Regions from separate parts of the Mesorhizobium sp. M1338 genome, predicted to be linked through region 1. Evidence: riboswitches for the same ligand, from Rfam matches in the RefSeq annotation. Region 1 holds a riboswitch; each other region holds the start of a gene.

Region 1 (5,550 bases):
TGCGCGCCGGTGATGACATCGAACTTATTGACGCCGTGATATTTGTCGGCGGCCGCTTCCGCCGGTGCGTAGCCCTTGCCCTTCTGGGTGACGACATGGATCAGCACCGGGCCTTCGCCATTGTCGCGGACATTTTTCAGGACCGGAATCAGATGCTCCAGATTGTGACCGTCGATCGGGCCGATGTGATAGAAACCGAGCTCCTCGAACAGCGTGCCGCCGGTGACGTAACCGCGTGCATGCTCGACCGCCCTTGTGATCGCGCGGTCGGCGCGCTTGCCGAGGTAGGACGTCAGTTTCTTGCCGAAGTCGCGCAGGCCGATATAGGCCTTGCCCGAGGCCAGGCGCGCCAGATAGGCACTCATCGCGCCGGTCGGCGGCGCAATCGACATGTCGTTGTCGTTGAGGATGACGATCAGCCGCGCATCGAGCGCGCCGGCGTTGTTCATCGCCTCATAGGCCATCCCGGCCGACATCGCACCGTCGCCGATGACGGCGATGACATTGTTGCGGCCGCCGGAGAGATCGCGGGCGGCGGCCATGCCGAGGCCGGCCGAGATCGATGTCGAGGAGTGGGCGGCGCCAAAGGGATCGTACTCGCTCTCGGCGCGGCGGGTGAAGCCCGACAGGCCGCCTTCCTGGCGCAATGTGCGGATGCGGTCACGGCGGCCGGTCAGGATCTTGTGGGGATAGGCCTGGTGGCCGACATCCCAGATCAGCCGGTCATCGGGGGTGTTGAAGACATAGTGCAGCGCCACCGTCAGCTCGACCACGCCAAGGCCGGCGCCAAGATGGCCGCCGGTGTGAGAGACGGCGTCGATCAGCTCGGCGCGAAGCTCGGCTGCCAATTGCGGCAGCTCGCTTTCGGCAAGCGTGCGCAGGTCGGCTGGGATGCGGACCTTGTCGAGAAGCGGCGTATGCGGCGTTGCGTTCACGGGTGCCCAGGCTTTCTGTTCATTGGCGAAATAGGCCGCCGGCCGGAGAATGTAAATGCATGTCAGTGACGCGGATCAGGCCGTGGTTTTTGTTTTGATGCACGCCGTTCGCCCAAAACCGGGGCCACTTTTGGACAACATGCATCAGCTTTCCGGCAGCGGAATGAACTCTTCCTCATCGCCAGGAACAATATCGAAGCGTCCCGTCTTCCATTCCTGCTTGGCCTGCTCGATGCGTTCCTTCGACGATGAGACGAAATTCCACCAGATGTAGCGCTGCGAGCCGAGCGAAGCGCCGCCGAACAGCATAAAATGCGCGCCGGTCCGCGACGATACGACGATCTCGTCACCGGGCCGAAACACCAGCAGCCGTTCGGCCGGGAAAACGTCGCCCGAAATCGAGACCTCTCCTTCCAGTGTGTAGATGGCTCGTTCTTCCGCATCGGCCGGGATCTTCACGCCGGCGCCTGGCGCAAGGCGCAGGTCGGCATAAAGCGTCTCGGAGTCGGCCCTGACCGGGGACCGCAATCCCTGGAAATCACCTATGACGATGCGCCCGCTGACGCCTTCGGCGTCGATCTCGGGCAGCCGTAGTGCTGCGGTGTTCTCGAAAACCGGGGCTACTTCTTCCTTGCCGTCCGGCAGCGCCAACCAGGTCTGCAAGCCGGAAATCGACATCGGCGCGCCGCGCAGTTCTTCGGGGGTACGCTCGGAATGGACGATGCCGCGGCCGGCGGTCATCAGGTTTACGTCACCGGGCTGGATGACCATTTCGGTGCCGAGTGAATCGCGATGCCTGATCCTGCCGTCGAACAGATAGGTGACCGTCGACAGGCCGATATGCGGATGCGGACGGACATCGAGCGCCTGCCCGGCGCGCAGGATCGCGGGGCCCATCCGGTCGAAGAAGATGAACGGTCCAACCAACCGCCTCTTGGCGGTCGGCAGGGCGCGGCGCACCTGAAAACCGCCAATGTCCTTGGCATTCGGGATGACCATAAGCTCGATCTGGTCGCTGGCGAAGGCGTCGCCGACTTCAGGGTCTTTCCCCGGGAAAAAGCTCATGAACTCTCCTCGTCGGCGCCAGAGGCAGCCTGGATGTATCAGGCAAACCGGATCGCCGATTTCGCCCTTAGTTTGGCCGCCACTTCTTCGCGATTGCGCGGATGCTGATGGGTTTCGAGTGAATCAAGCAGTTCGCGCGCCGATGCCGCGATGGCTTCGACCGCGTGGTCGAAGGCATGCTGATTCTGCTTCGAAGGCCGCGTCGTTCCGCTCAGCTTGCGGACGAACTGAAGTGCCGCGTCGCGGACTTCGTCGTTGGTAGCGGGCGGATCAAAATTGAACAGGGTCTTGATGTTTCTGCACATCGCTTCCGTATCTCCTCTTGTCCTGGAGCGCTTTCAATCGGGACGCGTTCTATCCTCGATCATGATCATGTCCAAAAGCCCGTGAGGCAAGACCACCGTTCGGACCGCCTCAATCCGCGTCAAGCGGCTCCGTTCCGACCGGCTTGCCATCGCGCGACAGCCTGATCTTCTCGACCTTGTCCTCGGCGGCCTTCAGCAGCCGGTCGCAATGCGCTTTCAGTGCCTCGCCGCGCTCATAGATCTTAATCGACTGGTCGAGCGGCACGTCGCCACGCTCAAGATCATCGACGATCTTTTCGAGTGCGTCGAGTGCCTGTTCGAAGCTCATCGCCTTGACATCTTCGTTGGTCTCACCGGCCATCATTCATCCTTTCATCAGTCGCCCGACATGGGCGGCGACCGAAAATGCCAATCCCTGCAGATCGTAGCCACCCTCGAGCAGGCTGACGAGCCGGTTGCCGCTGTGACGCGCGGCGCGCTGCATCAACTGGCCGGTCGCCCAGTCGAAATCGTCCTCGGTCAGGTTGATCTCGGCCAGCGGATCGCGGTGATGCGCGTCGAACCCGGCCGAAATGATGATCAGATCGGGCGCGAAATTGTCGAGCGCCGGCAGCACGCGCGACAGGAAGGCATCGCGAAACACCTCGCTGCCGGTCTGCGGCGCCAGCGGTACGTTGACGATGTTGCCGGCGCCGGTTTCGTTCTTCGCGCCGGTGCCGGGGTAGAGCGGCATCTGGTGCGTCGAGCAATAGAGCACCGACGGATCGTCCCAGAAAATATCCTGCGTGCCGTTGCCGTGATGCACGTCCCAGTCGACGACGGCAACCCGCTCGACACCATGCTTCTTCTGCGCATAACGCGCCGCGATCGCCGCGGTGTTGAACAGACAAAAACCCATCGACGTGGTTTTTTCGGCATGGTGGCCGGGCGGCCGGGCGGCTACGAAGACATTGTCGGCGCGGCCTGCAAAGACGTCGTCGACGGCGGCGTTGGCCGCACCGATCGCGGTGATCGCCGCCTGCCAGCTCTTCGGGCTGGCGGTGGTGTCGGCGTCGATGCGGGCGATTCCCTCGTCGGGAATGGCGGCGCGCACGCGGGCGACGAAATCGGCGGGATGGGCATAGAGGATGGTGGCCTCGTCGCCTTCCGGCGCCTGGATACGATCGAGCGCGGCAAAAGCTTCGTCGTCCAGCACGCGCTCGATGGCGCGCAAGCGGTCCGGCCGCTCGGGATGGCCGGGCGGCGTGAGGTGCTCAAGGAAGACTGGATGGGTATAGAGACGGGTAGCCATCGTCCTAATCTAGTGACCCGGATCGACAAAGGCCATGCACGGGCGGCCGATGATTGGGGAAAATCGCGCCTGCGTCCATTCGCGTCGCGGCAGGCATTGGCGTCGTCCGCGCTTCGGCGTAAGGTCCGTGGCACTGCCTGGTGCCCGCCGCAAGTGGGAGAATCGGGAACACGGTTGAACTCCGTGGCGTGCCCAACGCTGTAAGGGGGACCGCGCCGGTATGTGCCACTGTCGATACGGGAAGGCACCGGACGCGGGTTGATCCCAAGCCAGAAGACCGGCCTGGCAGGCATCGTCATCCGCATGGTCAGGCGGATGGCATTGATTGCAATCGCAAGGGGACAAGCGATGCCGGAACACATGACCGCTGCCGTTGGCGATGGATTTGAGCAGAATGCGCGCGATGCGGTGTATCGCGCCATGTTCACGCGGCGCGATGTGCGCAGCCACTTCCTGCCCACCGCGCTCGACGATGAGGTGCTGGCGCGGCTGCTGCTTGCCGCTCATCACGCGCCGTCGGTCGGCTTCATGCAGCCTTGGAATTTCATCGTCATTCGCGATGCCGAACGACGGGAAAAGGTGCGCGACCTGTTCCTGGCGGCGCGCGAGCAGGAATTGCCGGCCATCGAGGAAGAGCGCCAGGCGCTCTACCGCAAACTCAAGCTGGAAGGCATTTGCGAAAGCGCGCTCAACATCTGCATCACTTGCGACCGGCAGCGCTCGGAAGGTTCGCCGCTGGGACGCTGGCACAATCCGGAGATGGACCTCTACAGCACGGTCTGCGCGGTGCAGAATTTCTGGTTGGCGGCGCGCGCCGAAGGCGTCGGTGTCGGCTGGGTCAGCATCATCGAGGCGCAAGCGCTGAAAGGCCTGCTGTCAATTCCGGAGCATGTGACCCCGGTCGCCTATCTCTGCGTCGGCCGTGTCTCGGAGTTCGCGCCAAAGCCGGACCTTGAAACGCATGGCTGGGGACGGCGGCTGCCGTTGCCGGAACTGATCATGAGCGAGGTTTTTTCCGGGCAAGGTGAAGCGTTGCTCAAATCGACCGTGGCGCGCCTCAACACCGTTGCTGCCACGCCGGCGAGCCTCGCCGATCAGCTTGTCGCGCCGGCCGTGCCCCAACGCGAGCCGCCGAAGGAGGCCAGCGCCTTATCCTTAAGCTCCCTGAACTTCGACGACGCCTCGGCCAGCCGGGCATCCCAGTCGGGATCGGGCACCTGGCCGGCGATGGTCTTGAAATAGACCTGCATCAGGCAGGCGATGGCGAAGGGTTCGATGAACGCCGCCTTGAAAGCCCAGGCGAAGACGATGGCGAGCACGAAGGCCCAGCCGGCGAGTTGGCCGGGCATCAGGAAGAGAATGGCGCCGGCAGGCGCCAGCATCAGCAGGAAGATGACGAAGGACACGCCCCACATGATGACCGCCAGCCAGACGGCGTTCTTGACCATGACCTTGCCGTTCTGGGCATAGAGCACGACGCCCTGGCGCGCCGTCTCGAACGGCGAGGACGAATTGATGCGGATGTTGTAGCCGAGGATGATCTCGTCGACATAGGTCAGGGACAGGCGGATCACCGTGTTGATGAAGGAGACCAGGCCGCCCAGGCCCGGGATCGGCAGGAAGGCGGCGATGCCGCCGATGAGGCCGGTGATGGCGCGGATGGCGCCCTTGACCAGTTGGTCGACGACGAAAAGGATATTGGCCTCCGCGAAACGCTGGGTGACGATATCCTTGGCGTAGGCAATCTGGTCCTGGCCGCCGGGAATGTCGCGGCCGTCGATCAGATGGACCATGACGGCGATGTGGCCGGCCTTGACGACATAGAGGATGTATTCGCGGATCCAGTAGACGGCGATCGAGACGATACCGAAACCGACCACGCCGCCCCACAGGGCAAAGGACAGCGGCCCGTCGGGATCGGTGGAGATATGGCCGACGCCATAGCCGACGCTAG
Region 2 (5,550 bases), on a different contig from region 1:
CAGTGGGAGCTACTGCTCGATCTGGACGCCCTCGCCGCTAGCGACGGAGAGGACTGGATTTGGGGCGGCGCGTCCCTTGAGCCGGAGAGACGGGAAAGAGCCGTTCTGCGCCTGTCGCGCGGCGGCAGCGACGCGGTCGTGCATCGCGAATTCGATCTGGGATCTCTTAGCTTTGTCGCCGATGGTTTCAACCTCGCGGAGGCCAAGGGCGAGGTTAATTGGCTCGACCCTGACACGCTTCTGCTTTCCAGTGCCCTTGGTGATGGCATGGCCACCCGCTCCGGTTACGCGCGCACCGTGCGGCTGTGGAAGCGTGGCGCGGATCCGCTCACCGCGCCGGTAATATTCGAAACCGGTTCCGAATCCATCCGCGTGTCCGGCCATCTGGACCGCACCGCCGAGAGCGAGCGCCTTTGGTTCATCGAGGGGTCGACCTTCTTTGAGACGATCGCCAGAATCGGCGACAGGAGCGGGCCGAAGATGCGGATCGACCTTCCTCGGGACGCCTGGTGGAGCGGCTTCGGCGACTGGCTGGCGGTAAAGCCGCGCAAGCCATGGACAGTGGGAGGGATGACCCATGCCGCGGACGCGCTGATCGCCATCTCGCTTTCCTCCTTCATCGCCGGCGAGCGCAGTTTTGCCATCCTCTTTGAACCAGGCGACAGGCGCTCCCTGCAATCATTCTTCTGGAATAACGGGAAGCTCGTTATCTCCTACCTCGTCAACCTCGATCCACGTTTCGAGATGTTCACCCCCGAGGGCCAGGAATGGACGCGCCGAGCGCTGGACACCGTGTCCACCGAAGGGACTGTTCACCTTTCGTCGCTCGATGCTGAACGTCACGAGACCAATGGAGAGGTCCTCATTTCGGCTCAGGACCCGATCACGCCGCCGAAGCTTCTCCTATTGGACCTCAACGCCGCAGCGCCTCTCGGCGCTCCAGTAATCCTGAAGCGCGACCCGGAGAATTTCGATGCATTCGGGCTGGTGGTGACGCGCCACGAGGCAGTCTCGACCGATGGTGAGATGATCCCCTATACGCAGGTCGGTCCGGCGAACGGGAACGGGGATGCCCCGGTTCACCTCACCGCCTACGGCGGGTACCGCAAATCGGCCCTGCCCCACTACAACTCCTCGCTCGTCAAACTGTGGCTCGAACGCGGCGGCACGTGCGTGGTGGCGAACATCCGGGGCGGCGGCGAGTTTGGCACCCGTTGGCACGAGGCGGGGCGCAGGGCGGGCAAGCGTCTCGCCCATGACGATTTCGCCGCCGTTGCCGCCGACCTCGTGCGAAGAGGCATTACGCTGCCGAGGCGGATTGCCGCCCAGGGCGGCTCAAATGGCGGCCTTCTGATCGCCAATATGCTTACCCGCTATCCTGAGCGTTTCGGCGCGCTGTTCTGCACAGTCCCGGTTACCGATATGCGCCGCTACACCAAGCTTTTGGCGGGCGCGAGCTGGATTGACGAATATGGCGATCCCGACAAGCCGGAGGAATGGATCTTCCTAAAGGAAATCTCGGCCTATCACGCCGCGACGCCAGGACAGCCCTATCCGCCGATCCTGCTTGCCACCACGAAGCGGGACGACCGCGTCCACCCGGGCCACGCGCGTAAGACGGCCGCAAAGCTGCAGGCTCTTGGCTATCCCGCCTACTTCTACGAGCCCGGCGCGGGCGGGCACGGCTACGGCAAGAACAATCGGGAGCGGGCCGCATTCATTGCCCTGGGCACCAATTTCCTTCGCAGTGCGATCGGGTGGCAAGCCGATGGCGTTCGATAGGTGGACGGAGACAAACCGCAACGTTTCAACAAGTGAGTACAGGTCGATGATTGCGAGCACGGCGCAAATAATGTGTGCGCTGTCCCACGCAAACTGCGCATGAGCGCTTCGTCGATTCCAGCAGGATTTTTCATAGTGCATCGCATCATTTCTGAAGAGCAAGGAGCGAATATCATGGCGAAAAAGCGAATGGGCGTGGCGCGGGGAGTAACAGCGGCCGTCATCCTCATGGTGGTGGGACAGCAGGCCGTCGCGGCGGACCTTGCGCATCCCGCGTGCGTCCCGCAGGCAGGAGCCTCGGTCACGGAAGCGCCAAGCCCTTGGCAGATCCGGCTGCGCGCGTTGGGGGTCATCACTGAAGATTCGGGTTACGTACATGCGGTGCCCGGCTCCGGTCTTTCCTATTCGGACACTGTGACGCCGGAACTCGATATCTCCTATTTCTTCACGGACAACATCGCCGCCGAGCTTATCCTCGGCACCACCTATGCCAACATCGAGGGCCAAGGAGCGATCGGCGCGCTGGGCAATATCGGCAAGGTTTGGCTGCTGCCGCCCACGCTCACATTGCAGTATCATTTTACCGATTTCGGCGCGCTCAAGCCCTATGTCGGCGCCGGCGTGAACTACACGATCTTCTATAACCAGGACGCCGGCAGCGCCGATGCTCTCAAGGTTAAGAACACGTTCGGCACCGCGCTGCAGGTCGGGTTCGACTACATGGTGGATCAGCACTGGGGCGTCAACTTCGACGTAAAGAAGCTTTTCCTGAAGCCAGACTTCGACGTCACGGTGGACGGCGCGAAGCTCACGGGGAAGGCCGCTCTCGATCCCTGGTTGATAGGCGCAGGTGTGACCTACCGCTTCTGATAACGGAAGGCGAATGCCGGGTCGCTGAAAAGGAAGGGTGCCTGGTGCGCCCTTTTACCATCAGTCCTGCACAGCCAAATCGGCCACCGGATCATTCGAAGAGGTTGTGTTGTTGCTCGTAGGCAAGGAGCCGGCGAAAATTCCGGCGCTGCCCCCGCCTGTCAACGGCGAGCCAAGCCCCACTGATGTCACTGAGGTCAATAGCCTTGGGAAGTCGGGCATAGGTGACGATCCGTGAGCCACCTGCCATGGCGACGAGGTCCACAGGCGGGGTGTCTGGGCGGCCACGGCAACTGGCGTTGTGCCTACTTGTCAAGTCTGCCTTGCATCCACGCCTCAATCGGAGGTGTGGTATGTCTATCTTGCAGAAAGTTCCAGTTGCGACGCTCGGCTTGCCGCGGATCGGCCGTCGTCAAGAATTGAAGCACGCGCTTGAAAGCTACTGGTCGCAAAAATGTGCCGCTGATGACCTCTTGGAAACGGCGCGGGCGCTGCGGGAGGCGAACTGGATCGAGCAACGCGACCGTGGCGTGACCATAATTCCCTCGAATGACTTTTCCCTCTACGATCATGTTCTGGACACAGCGGTAATGGTCGGTGCCGTGCCGAAACGTTATGGCTGGAGCCAGGGGGATCTTCCCGTCCCCCTGGATATTTATTTCGCAATGGCGCGAGGCCACCAAGGCGAAGCTGCGGAGGGCCCGACGGCAGGCGTGGATCATGCGGTGAGAGCAATGGAGATGACGAAGTGGTTCGACACCAACTATCACTACATCGTCCCAGAGCTCGCTGACGACCAGGCCTTTGTCCTTTCTTCGGCGAAGCCGGTGGACCATTTTCTCGAAGCTAGGGCGCTGGGCATTCATACGCGCCCGGTGATTCTTGGCCCAATTACATTCCTCAAGCTTTCGAAGTCGCCCGCCCGAGGCTTTAACCCTATTGCTCTGCTTCCCAAGTTGCTGTCGGTCTATGAGGAACTTCTGCGGCGCTTGAACTTCGCAGGTGCCGACTGGCTCCAAATCGATGAACCAGCGCTAGTTGTTGACCTGATCCCAAATGAGCAGGCCGCGTTCGAATTTGCCTACGATCGGCTCTCCAAAGCTGCGCCTGATCTCAAGATCATGCTGGCTACTTATTTCGGTGCATTGGGCGACAATCTCGGGACCGCCCTTTCGCTGCCGATAGCGGGATTGCACGTCGATCTTGCGTGCGCTCCCGAGCAACTGGAGCTGGCCGGCCGACTTGCGCCGAAGGACCTCGTGCTGTCGCTCGGTTTGATCGACGGCCGTAACGTCTGGCGCGCGAACCTCTCTGCCATTTTCGACCGGATTAAGCGTATTGTCGCGGGCTGGCCGCTGGACCGAGTGGAGGTCGCTCCGTCTTGCTCACTTTTGCATGTTCCGGTCGATCTTGAGCAGGAAACCGCACTTGATCGGGACACAAAGTCCTGGCTCGCATTCGCGACGCAAAAGATGGACGAGCTGACCGTACTCGCCAGCGCGTTGTCCGGAGGTCGACATACGGTTGCGGAGGAGCTAAAGTCTGCTGACGACGCTGCTGCGGCCCGAGCAACTTCGCCGAAGGTGCATAATCCTCTCGTCGAGAGAAAGCTTGCCGGTATCGCCGACTGCATGAAGCAGCGAAAGAGCGTTTTTGCCGAACGTTCGCGGTTTCAAATCGAAAAGCTCCGCCTGCCGCCTTTCCCGACGACGACCATCGGCTCTTTCCCGCAAACTCAGCAGGTGCGCAATGCGCGGGCGGCTCACGCCAAAGGACGACTTAGCTACCTCGCGTTTGAATTGCTCCTGAGGAAAGAGGTTGAAGAGGCAATAGGCTGGCAAGAGGAAATTGGCCTCGACGTGCTGGTCCATGGCGAATTCGAACGCACCGACATGGTGCAATATTTTGCGGAGCAACTTTCCGGTTTCGTGTTCACCCAACACGCATGGGTGCAGAGTTACGGGTCGCGCTATGTGAGGCCGCCGATCATATTCGGCGACGTGTCGCGGCCCGATCCGATGACGGTGAACTGGTGGGAATTCGCCCAATCGCTGACGAAGAGACCGGTGAAGGGGATGCTCACCGGACCCGTGACCATCCTTAACTGGTCTTTCGTGCGCGACGACCTTCCCCGCTCCGAAGTCTGCCGTCAGATTGCTTTAGCAATACGCGAGGAGGTGCTCGATCTTGAAAAGGCGGGCGCCCAAATAATCCAGATCGACGAAGCTGCACTGCGCGAGCGATTGCCGCTGCGTAAATCCAACTGGGACTCGTATCTGGATTGGGCCGTCGAGTGCTTCCGTCTCGCCTCGACAGGTGTGGACGATGCGACGCAGATCCACACTCACATGTGCTATTCCGAGTTCAATGAGATCATAAATGCGATCGTAGATATGGATGCCGACGTGATCTCTTTCGAGGCGTCCCGCTCGCAGATGGAACTGCTCGATGCCTTTCAGGCCTTCGATTATCCCAACGCGATCGGCCCGGGAATATATGACATCCACTCTCCGCGCGTGCCAGAATCCAACGAAATGGCGAGTTTGCTCTTGCGCGCTCTAGAGCGTCTTTCCGACGATCAGATTTGGGTCAATCCGGATTGCGGGTTGAAGATACGTCGCTGGGACGAGGTCCGCCCTGCGTTGATAAATATGGTCGAAGCAGCGCGAAATCTGAGAAGCTTACGACGGCCAACAGCCAAGAAGAACGGTCCGAAGGGGAGATCGAGGCCGCGCGAAACCGCGAATGCGCACACCGTAGCCAGATCTCGCAAAGCCTGACCGCGCCGCTATCGCGCCGGTCACGGATTTCACACTCTTGTGCTCTTGTGGAAGCAACACCGAGCGCGTAGTCGTGCGCAGCCTCTGGTTGAAGGACGGCCTGGCATCGCCAGCGCAA
Region 3 (5,550 bases), on a different contig from region 1:
CGAAGGCGATCAGTGCATGGCGCGGCGGTAGTGTCGGGTCGTGGTAATCGGCGCGACGGTCGGCTGAACGGCCGCGGTCTGGGGCAAGTGCAACGGTGACGTTGCCGAAGGTTGCGGCGCGGAAGGAGAATTTGGCAGAGGTGTGCGCTTGAACACCCCCCTCTGTCCTGCCGGACATCTCCCCCGCAAGGGGGGAGATTGAGCTGTCACTGCTGCTTTCGCCAACTACGAACGTCGCAGAATGAGCGACGGCGGCGGAACTGCCAATCTCCCCCCTTGCGGGGGAGATGTCCGGCAGGACAGAGGGGGGTGCCTCGCGCAAACCTGTCTCGCCTTCAGCCTTGCCCCAAGCGGCTTCTACGGCTGTGATTGCCTCGGCGGGCAACTCTTTTGAGAACCCAACATAGTCTTCCAGCCCCAGCCCTTCGCCGCTCCGCGCCAGCAGCCCCAGCAACCCACGCGGCGTCTCCGGAATCCCCTCAACACCATAACCCTGCTCCCTCAGATCATGCAGCATGGCCAGCACGCTGGATGGCACGTCGAGGCCAACGGCATAGCCGGTGCGGCCCGGGGCACTGGGATAGTCCGGAATCAGAATGGCCAGCTTGCGCGTCGCGCGGGGCGTCTCCCGTAGGCGGATAAAGGCCGCTACACGATCAGCCACCTGCGCCACGCGATCCGCTTCCGGCCGGTTGGCGAAGGCGCGGTGGCCGAGTGCCGGGTCGACCTCGCTCTCGCCCTTGAAGGAAATGGCGCCGGCGAGGATGCGGCCGTCGAGTTCGGGCAGCACGACATGCATGGCAAGGTCGGCGGGCGCCAGGCCGCGCTGGTTGTTCTGCCAGATGTCGCGGCGGGTGGTGGCGACGATAACCTGGAAGACAGGCACGCCTGCTCTGTCGAAAAGGGTTTCGACGCCAGGTTCGGCACCGGAGGCGAAAGCGGTCGCGGTGATGATTGCCGCGGGCTTCAATGCGGCGAGCGCGGTCTCGACAAAGGCGAGGGACGCCGGGTCCTTGAGGCTGGAGACGAAGATGGGGACCGGGTTAATGCCGCGCTGCCGCAGCGCATCAAAAAGGGAGTCGATCGGCGCGACATCGGCGGCGAGCAGCATCGAGCGGTAGAACAGGATCGGCACGACCTTTCCCTCCCCCTCGAGGGGAGGGTGGCCCAAAGGGCCGGGTGGAGTCGGTACGACCGGACTCGACGTCTCTTTAAGTTGGCGCGTCTCGGAGAGGACCCCACCCCCGGCCTGCGGCCGGACCCTCCCCTCGAGGGGGAGGGGGACGACGCCGCGTTCGGGGTCGTAGTAACCGGCTTTCGGCACTGCGACCGGCTCTGCTACGTCCGCATCAGACCCCGCCAACCTTGCCAGCCTCCGCATCAGCGCGCTCATATTCGCCGGGCCGCCCTCGCGGAAATAGTCGAGCAGGCCGTCGAGTTCTTCGCGCGGCAGCGTCGAGGCTTCGATCAGGCGCAGATCCTCGTCGCGGCATTCGCCGGGCAGCAGCGCCAGTTTTATGCCGCGCTCGCGGGCGGTCGAGGCAAGCTGGTCGCAGCCATAGCGCCACCAGTCGTAGCCGCCGAGGATGCGGACGAGGATGATTTTGGCGTGGCGGGCGACGCTATCGACCCAGAGGTCAACGGACATGGGATGGCGCAGATCACGCAGGGCGGCCAGCCGCATCGAGGGCAGGCGGCCGGCATCGGCCTTCCACGCGGCCGCAAGGCCTGCAAGATCGCTGTCGGTGAAGGACAGGGCCACGATATCCGCCGGCATCTGCCGCAGATCGACCGGCTCGGCGAGGTCGTCGAGCGAGGCGGATGTCGTGGTTAGGATGTGCATCGCGACCCGTGTCCGAAATCAGCCGGCGAGTATACGCTCGATAGCCGGGCGGTTCAGCCCCTTGAGGCCAATGACGACGAGGCGCGAGCGGCGGTCGTCCGTGGCGGTCCAGGCGCGGTCATAATAGTGGTTGACGCGCGGCCCGACGGCCTGCAGCAGCAGCCGCATCGGCTTGCCGCCGACCTCGACGAAGCCCTTTATGCGCAGCACGTTCTCTTCCTCGGCGGCGGTGGCGACGCGCTTTGCCAGTTCATCGGGATTGGCGATCGAGGCAATGTCGACGATGAACGTGTCGAAGTCGTCATGCTCATGGTCGAATGCGCCGTCGTGATGGGACTTGCGGTTTTCGATGTCATCCTCGACGGCCAGACCGAGGCCGAGCAGCACCGAGGGATCGACCTTGCCGTGCGACGTCGGCACGATCTTCACCGCGCGAGCGGAGTGTTCGTTGATGATGGCATTGGCGCGGGCGGTGCCGGCTGCGTCCATCAGGTCGCTCTTCGACAGGATGATCAGGTCGGCGCAGGCGATCTGGTGCTCGAACACCTCCTCGACCGGATCGTCGTGATCGAGCGTCTCATCCTGGGTGCGCTGCGCCTGCAAGGCATCCATGTCGTTGGCGACGCGGCCGTCGGCCAGCGCCGGGCCGTCGACCACGGCGATCACACCATCGACGGTGACGCGGCTCTTCACGCTTGGCCACTGGAAAGCCTGGACCAGCGGCTTGGGCAGCGCCAGGCCCGAGGTCTCGATCAGGATGTGGTCGATCCTCGGCGTCAGCGCCAGGATCTGGTCGAGCGCCGGGACGAAGTCGTCGGCGACGGTGCAGCAGATGCAGCCATTGGCCAGTTCGACGATGTTTTCCTCCGGGCAGGTATCGATGCCACAGCCCTTAAGGATCTCGCCATCGATGCCGATGTCGCCGAATTCGTTGACGATGATGGCAATACGCTTGCCGCCGGCGTTTTCCAGGAGATGGCGGACCAGCGTCGTCTTGCCGGCGCCGAGAAAGCCGGTGACGACGGTGCAGGGAACACGGGAGACGGAAACGGTCATTTCAAGTCCTTCAGCATGTCGAGGGGAGGGATGCGGGCAACGAGGCCGCGCTTCAGGCTGTCGGGACGGCCGCGCCACGGGATCAGGCCGTCGGTCGAGGTGGCGAAGAGCTTGGCGCCGGTAACGAGGTCGGCGCCGCTGGTCGCGGTCAGGTCACCGAAGACATAGCTCCAGCAGCCGTCGCGCAGGATGGCGGCGCTGAGACGTCGCTTGCAATTGCCGAGGCATTCAACGCCGCGGACACGAATGTTGTCGCCAGATGCGGCGCGGCGCGTGTCGTCCGCCAGCAGTTCGCCAGCGCGAGGATGGGCGTCGGAGCCGGTCTCGTCGCGACAGGAGGCGCAGACGATCACGGTGACGCCGGCCAACGCATCATCGTGCCCGGACGAAACATCCGCTGTGCCAGCCGAAAAACTGCTGTCGTGGTCCAAAGATCGGCTCCTTGCCCGGAAACCCGCCGGGCGATCGGATTCTAAAGTCGCGGACGGCAGGTCTCCTGGCTCGCGGGTCATCGCCTTGGTAGCCGCCTTCCCGGGACCATCCCAGTGGCTTTCGGCCTTGGCTCTTCGCTTACAGTTGCGGGGACAGCCGCGGATTTGGGACAGATATCCCTCACCGCATTCCCTCTTGGCTCCTCTCGTTGAAGAGAAGAGACCGTCTCGACCGGGATTTAGGCTTTTGCGGGTAGCGGTGTCAACGCGAGCTTACGACACGGTTAGGTCGGCCAACGCCGGACCCAAGTCACCGGCGGACGTCACTTCGATGTGTTCGAGGCCGAGCCAGCCCTGCATCTGCTTCAATTCCTCGAACAGTTCGACGGCGGTCCGCGGCGGCGCGTTGGGCTCGGCGTAGGCGGCGTGGACGCGCAGCACGCCGGCCGGCCGGTCGGCCTTGAGATCGACGCGCGCCACGATCCTGTCGCCGAGCAGGAACGGCAGGACGTAATAGCCGTATTGTCGCTTGTCGGCCGGCGTGTAGATCTCGATGCGGTAGTGGAAGTCGAAGAGACGCTCGGTGCGCGACCGCTCGAAGACGACCGGATCGAACGGCGCCAGCAAGGCTCGGGCCTCGACCTTGCGCGGCAGGCGAGCGTCCCGGTGAAGATAAGCCGGCTTGTCCCAGCCTTCGACACGCACCGGCAAAAGCTCGCCTGTTTCGACCAGTTCCTCCAGCCGGCCCTTCATGTCCGCCGGCGACAGCCGAAAGTAGTCGCGCAAATCGCCTGATGTCGCGATGCCGTGGGCGCGGGCCGAAATGCGCAGCAATTCGCGGTGCGCGTCCTCGGCGGCCGGCACCGGCAGATCGAGGATCGCCTGCGGCAGCACACGCTCGGGCAGATCATAGAAGCGTTCGAAACCGCGACGGTGCGCAGTGGTGATGCGCCCGGCCCAGAACAGCCATTCGAAGGCATGCTTGGAGTGGCTCCAGCCCCACCAGCCGCCCGAGCCCTTCTGGCCTTCGAGCGCGGAAGCGGCGATCGGGCCGCGATCGGCGACCTGGCGGTAGATCTCTTCGATATAGGCGGCATGTTCGCGGCCCCATTTGGCGAGGCCCAGATACATCTCATCGCCGCGCTCGGCCCGTTCCATGCGCCAGCGCATCAGCGGGTATGTCTCGACCGGCAGGAAGGAAGCCTCGTGCGCCCAGTATTCGAACACCGTGCGCTTGCGCGTCACAGCCGCGTTGTCGAGCAGAGCGAGCGGGTAGGGGCCAAGGCGCGAATAGAGTGGCATATAATGGGCGCGCACCACCGCGCTGACGGAATCGATCTGCAGCAGGCCGGTGCGGGCCAGTACCCGGGCGAAGTGCCGGCGGTTCGGGGTGCCGATTGGGCGGGGATCGAGAAACCCTTGGGCGGCAAGCGCGATGCGCCGGGCCATGGGGAGCGAAATCTTTTCCTTCATGCAGGCGTCACTCTGAGGGCGATTGAGGGGTGATTCCGGCCGATGCTAGCAGGGTTTTGGCGGCAACCATGTCAGGAGAGAAAAGTGGAGTAAAAAGCGAAGGAAATCAAACAAGAGGGGATCGGACCAGTTTGCCGCGATATGCCGTCCAGGTCGGTGTTTTGAACAAGGTTTGACTTGCTTCGCTGGAAGTGCTGCGCTAACCCTCGCCGCGTTGCAGCATAGGCCCTTAAAACGGTTCAGCGGTTAAACTGTCACGCTTCCGCATTAGGGTCCGGTGCTGTAATCAACGTGGATTGGCGCCAACGGAAAGCCGAGCATGAACGCACTCTTGAGCTCATACCTGCCCATCGTCCTGTTCATCGGCGTGGCGCTGGTTGTCGGCCTGGCGCTGCTGGCCGCGCCCTTCCTGGTGGCCTACCGCAATCCCGATCCCGAAAAGCTCTCCGCCTACGAGTGCGGTTTCAACTCGTTCGATGACGCCCGCATGAAATTCGACATCCGCTTCTACCTGGTGTCGATCCTGTTCATCATCTTCGACCTGGAAGTGGCCTTCCTGTTTCCGTGGGCTGTGTCGTTCTCGAAGATCGGCATGCTCGGCTTCTGGTCGATGATGGTGTTTTTGGCGGTGCTGACCATCGGCTTTGCCTATGAATGGAAAAAAGGAGCGCTGGAATGGGATTGAACGATAGTTCAGGCACCCTCGTCGCGCCGAAGCCCAAAGGTATCATCGATCCTAATACCGGC

The links. A riboswitch is a leader RNA that binds a small molecule or an ion and turns the genes downstream of it on or off. The one in region 1 is predicted to bind cobalamin.
Region 2: it holds a riboswitch for cobalamin, as region 1 does, so the genes downstream of both, metE (5-methyltetrahydropteroyltriglutamate--homocysteine S-methyltransferase) here and bluB (5,6-dimethylbenzimidazole synthase) in region 1, are expected to answer to the same signal.
Region 3: it holds a riboswitch for cobalamin, as region 1 does, so the genes downstream of both, NKH19_RS21965 (DUF1636 family protein) here and bluB (5,6-dimethylbenzimidazole synthase) in region 1, are expected to answer to the same signal.

Annotation. Positions count from the first base shown of each region.
Region 1 covers NZ_JAMYLL010000004.1:27,993-33,542, reverse strand. Annotated here, with positions in the region: gene dxs (1-deoxy-D-xylulose-5-phosphate synthase) at 1-935, opposite strand, end outside; gene NKH19_RS05665 (pirin family protein) at 1,080-2,000, opposite strand; gene NKH19_RS05660 (DUF2277 domain-containing protein) at 2,039-2,305, opposite strand; gene NKH19_RS05655 (exodeoxyribonuclease VII small subunit) at 2,415-2,666, opposite strand; gene NKH19_RS05650 (histone deacetylase family protein) at 2,670-3,596, opposite strand; cobalamin riboswitch at 3,718-3,896, shown strand; partial or broken gene bluB (5,6-dimethylbenzimidazole synthase) at 3,900-4,574, shown strand; gene NKH19_RS05640 (hypothetical protein) at 4,691-5,550, opposite strand, start outside.
Region 2 covers NZ_JAMYLL010000018.1:45,334-50,883, forward strand. Annotated here, with positions in the region: gene NKH19_RS17695 (prolyl oligopeptidase family serine peptidase) at 1-1,782, shown strand, start outside; gene NKH19_RS17700 (OmpW/AlkL family protein) at 1,972-2,652, shown strand; cobalamin riboswitch at 2,740-2,917, shown strand; partial or broken gene metE (5-methyltetrahydropteroyltriglutamate--homocysteine S-methyltransferase) at 3,006-5,348, shown strand.
Region 3 covers NZ_JAMYLL010000028.1:32,646-38,195, forward strand. Annotated here, with positions in the region: gene NKH19_RS21955 (cobaltochelatase subunit CobN) at 1-1,843, opposite strand, end outside; gene cobW (cobalamin biosynthesis protein CobW) at 1,862-2,899, opposite strand; gene NKH19_RS21965 (DUF1636 family protein) at 2,896-3,330, opposite strand; cobalamin riboswitch at 3,369-3,572, opposite strand; gene NKH19_RS21970 (winged helix-turn-helix domain-containing protein) at 3,604-4,803, opposite strand; gene NKH19_RS21975 (NADH-quinone oxidoreductase subunit A) at 5,123-5,488, shown strand; gene NKH19_RS21980 (NuoB/complex I 20 kDa subunit family protein) at 5,479-5,550, shown strand, end outside.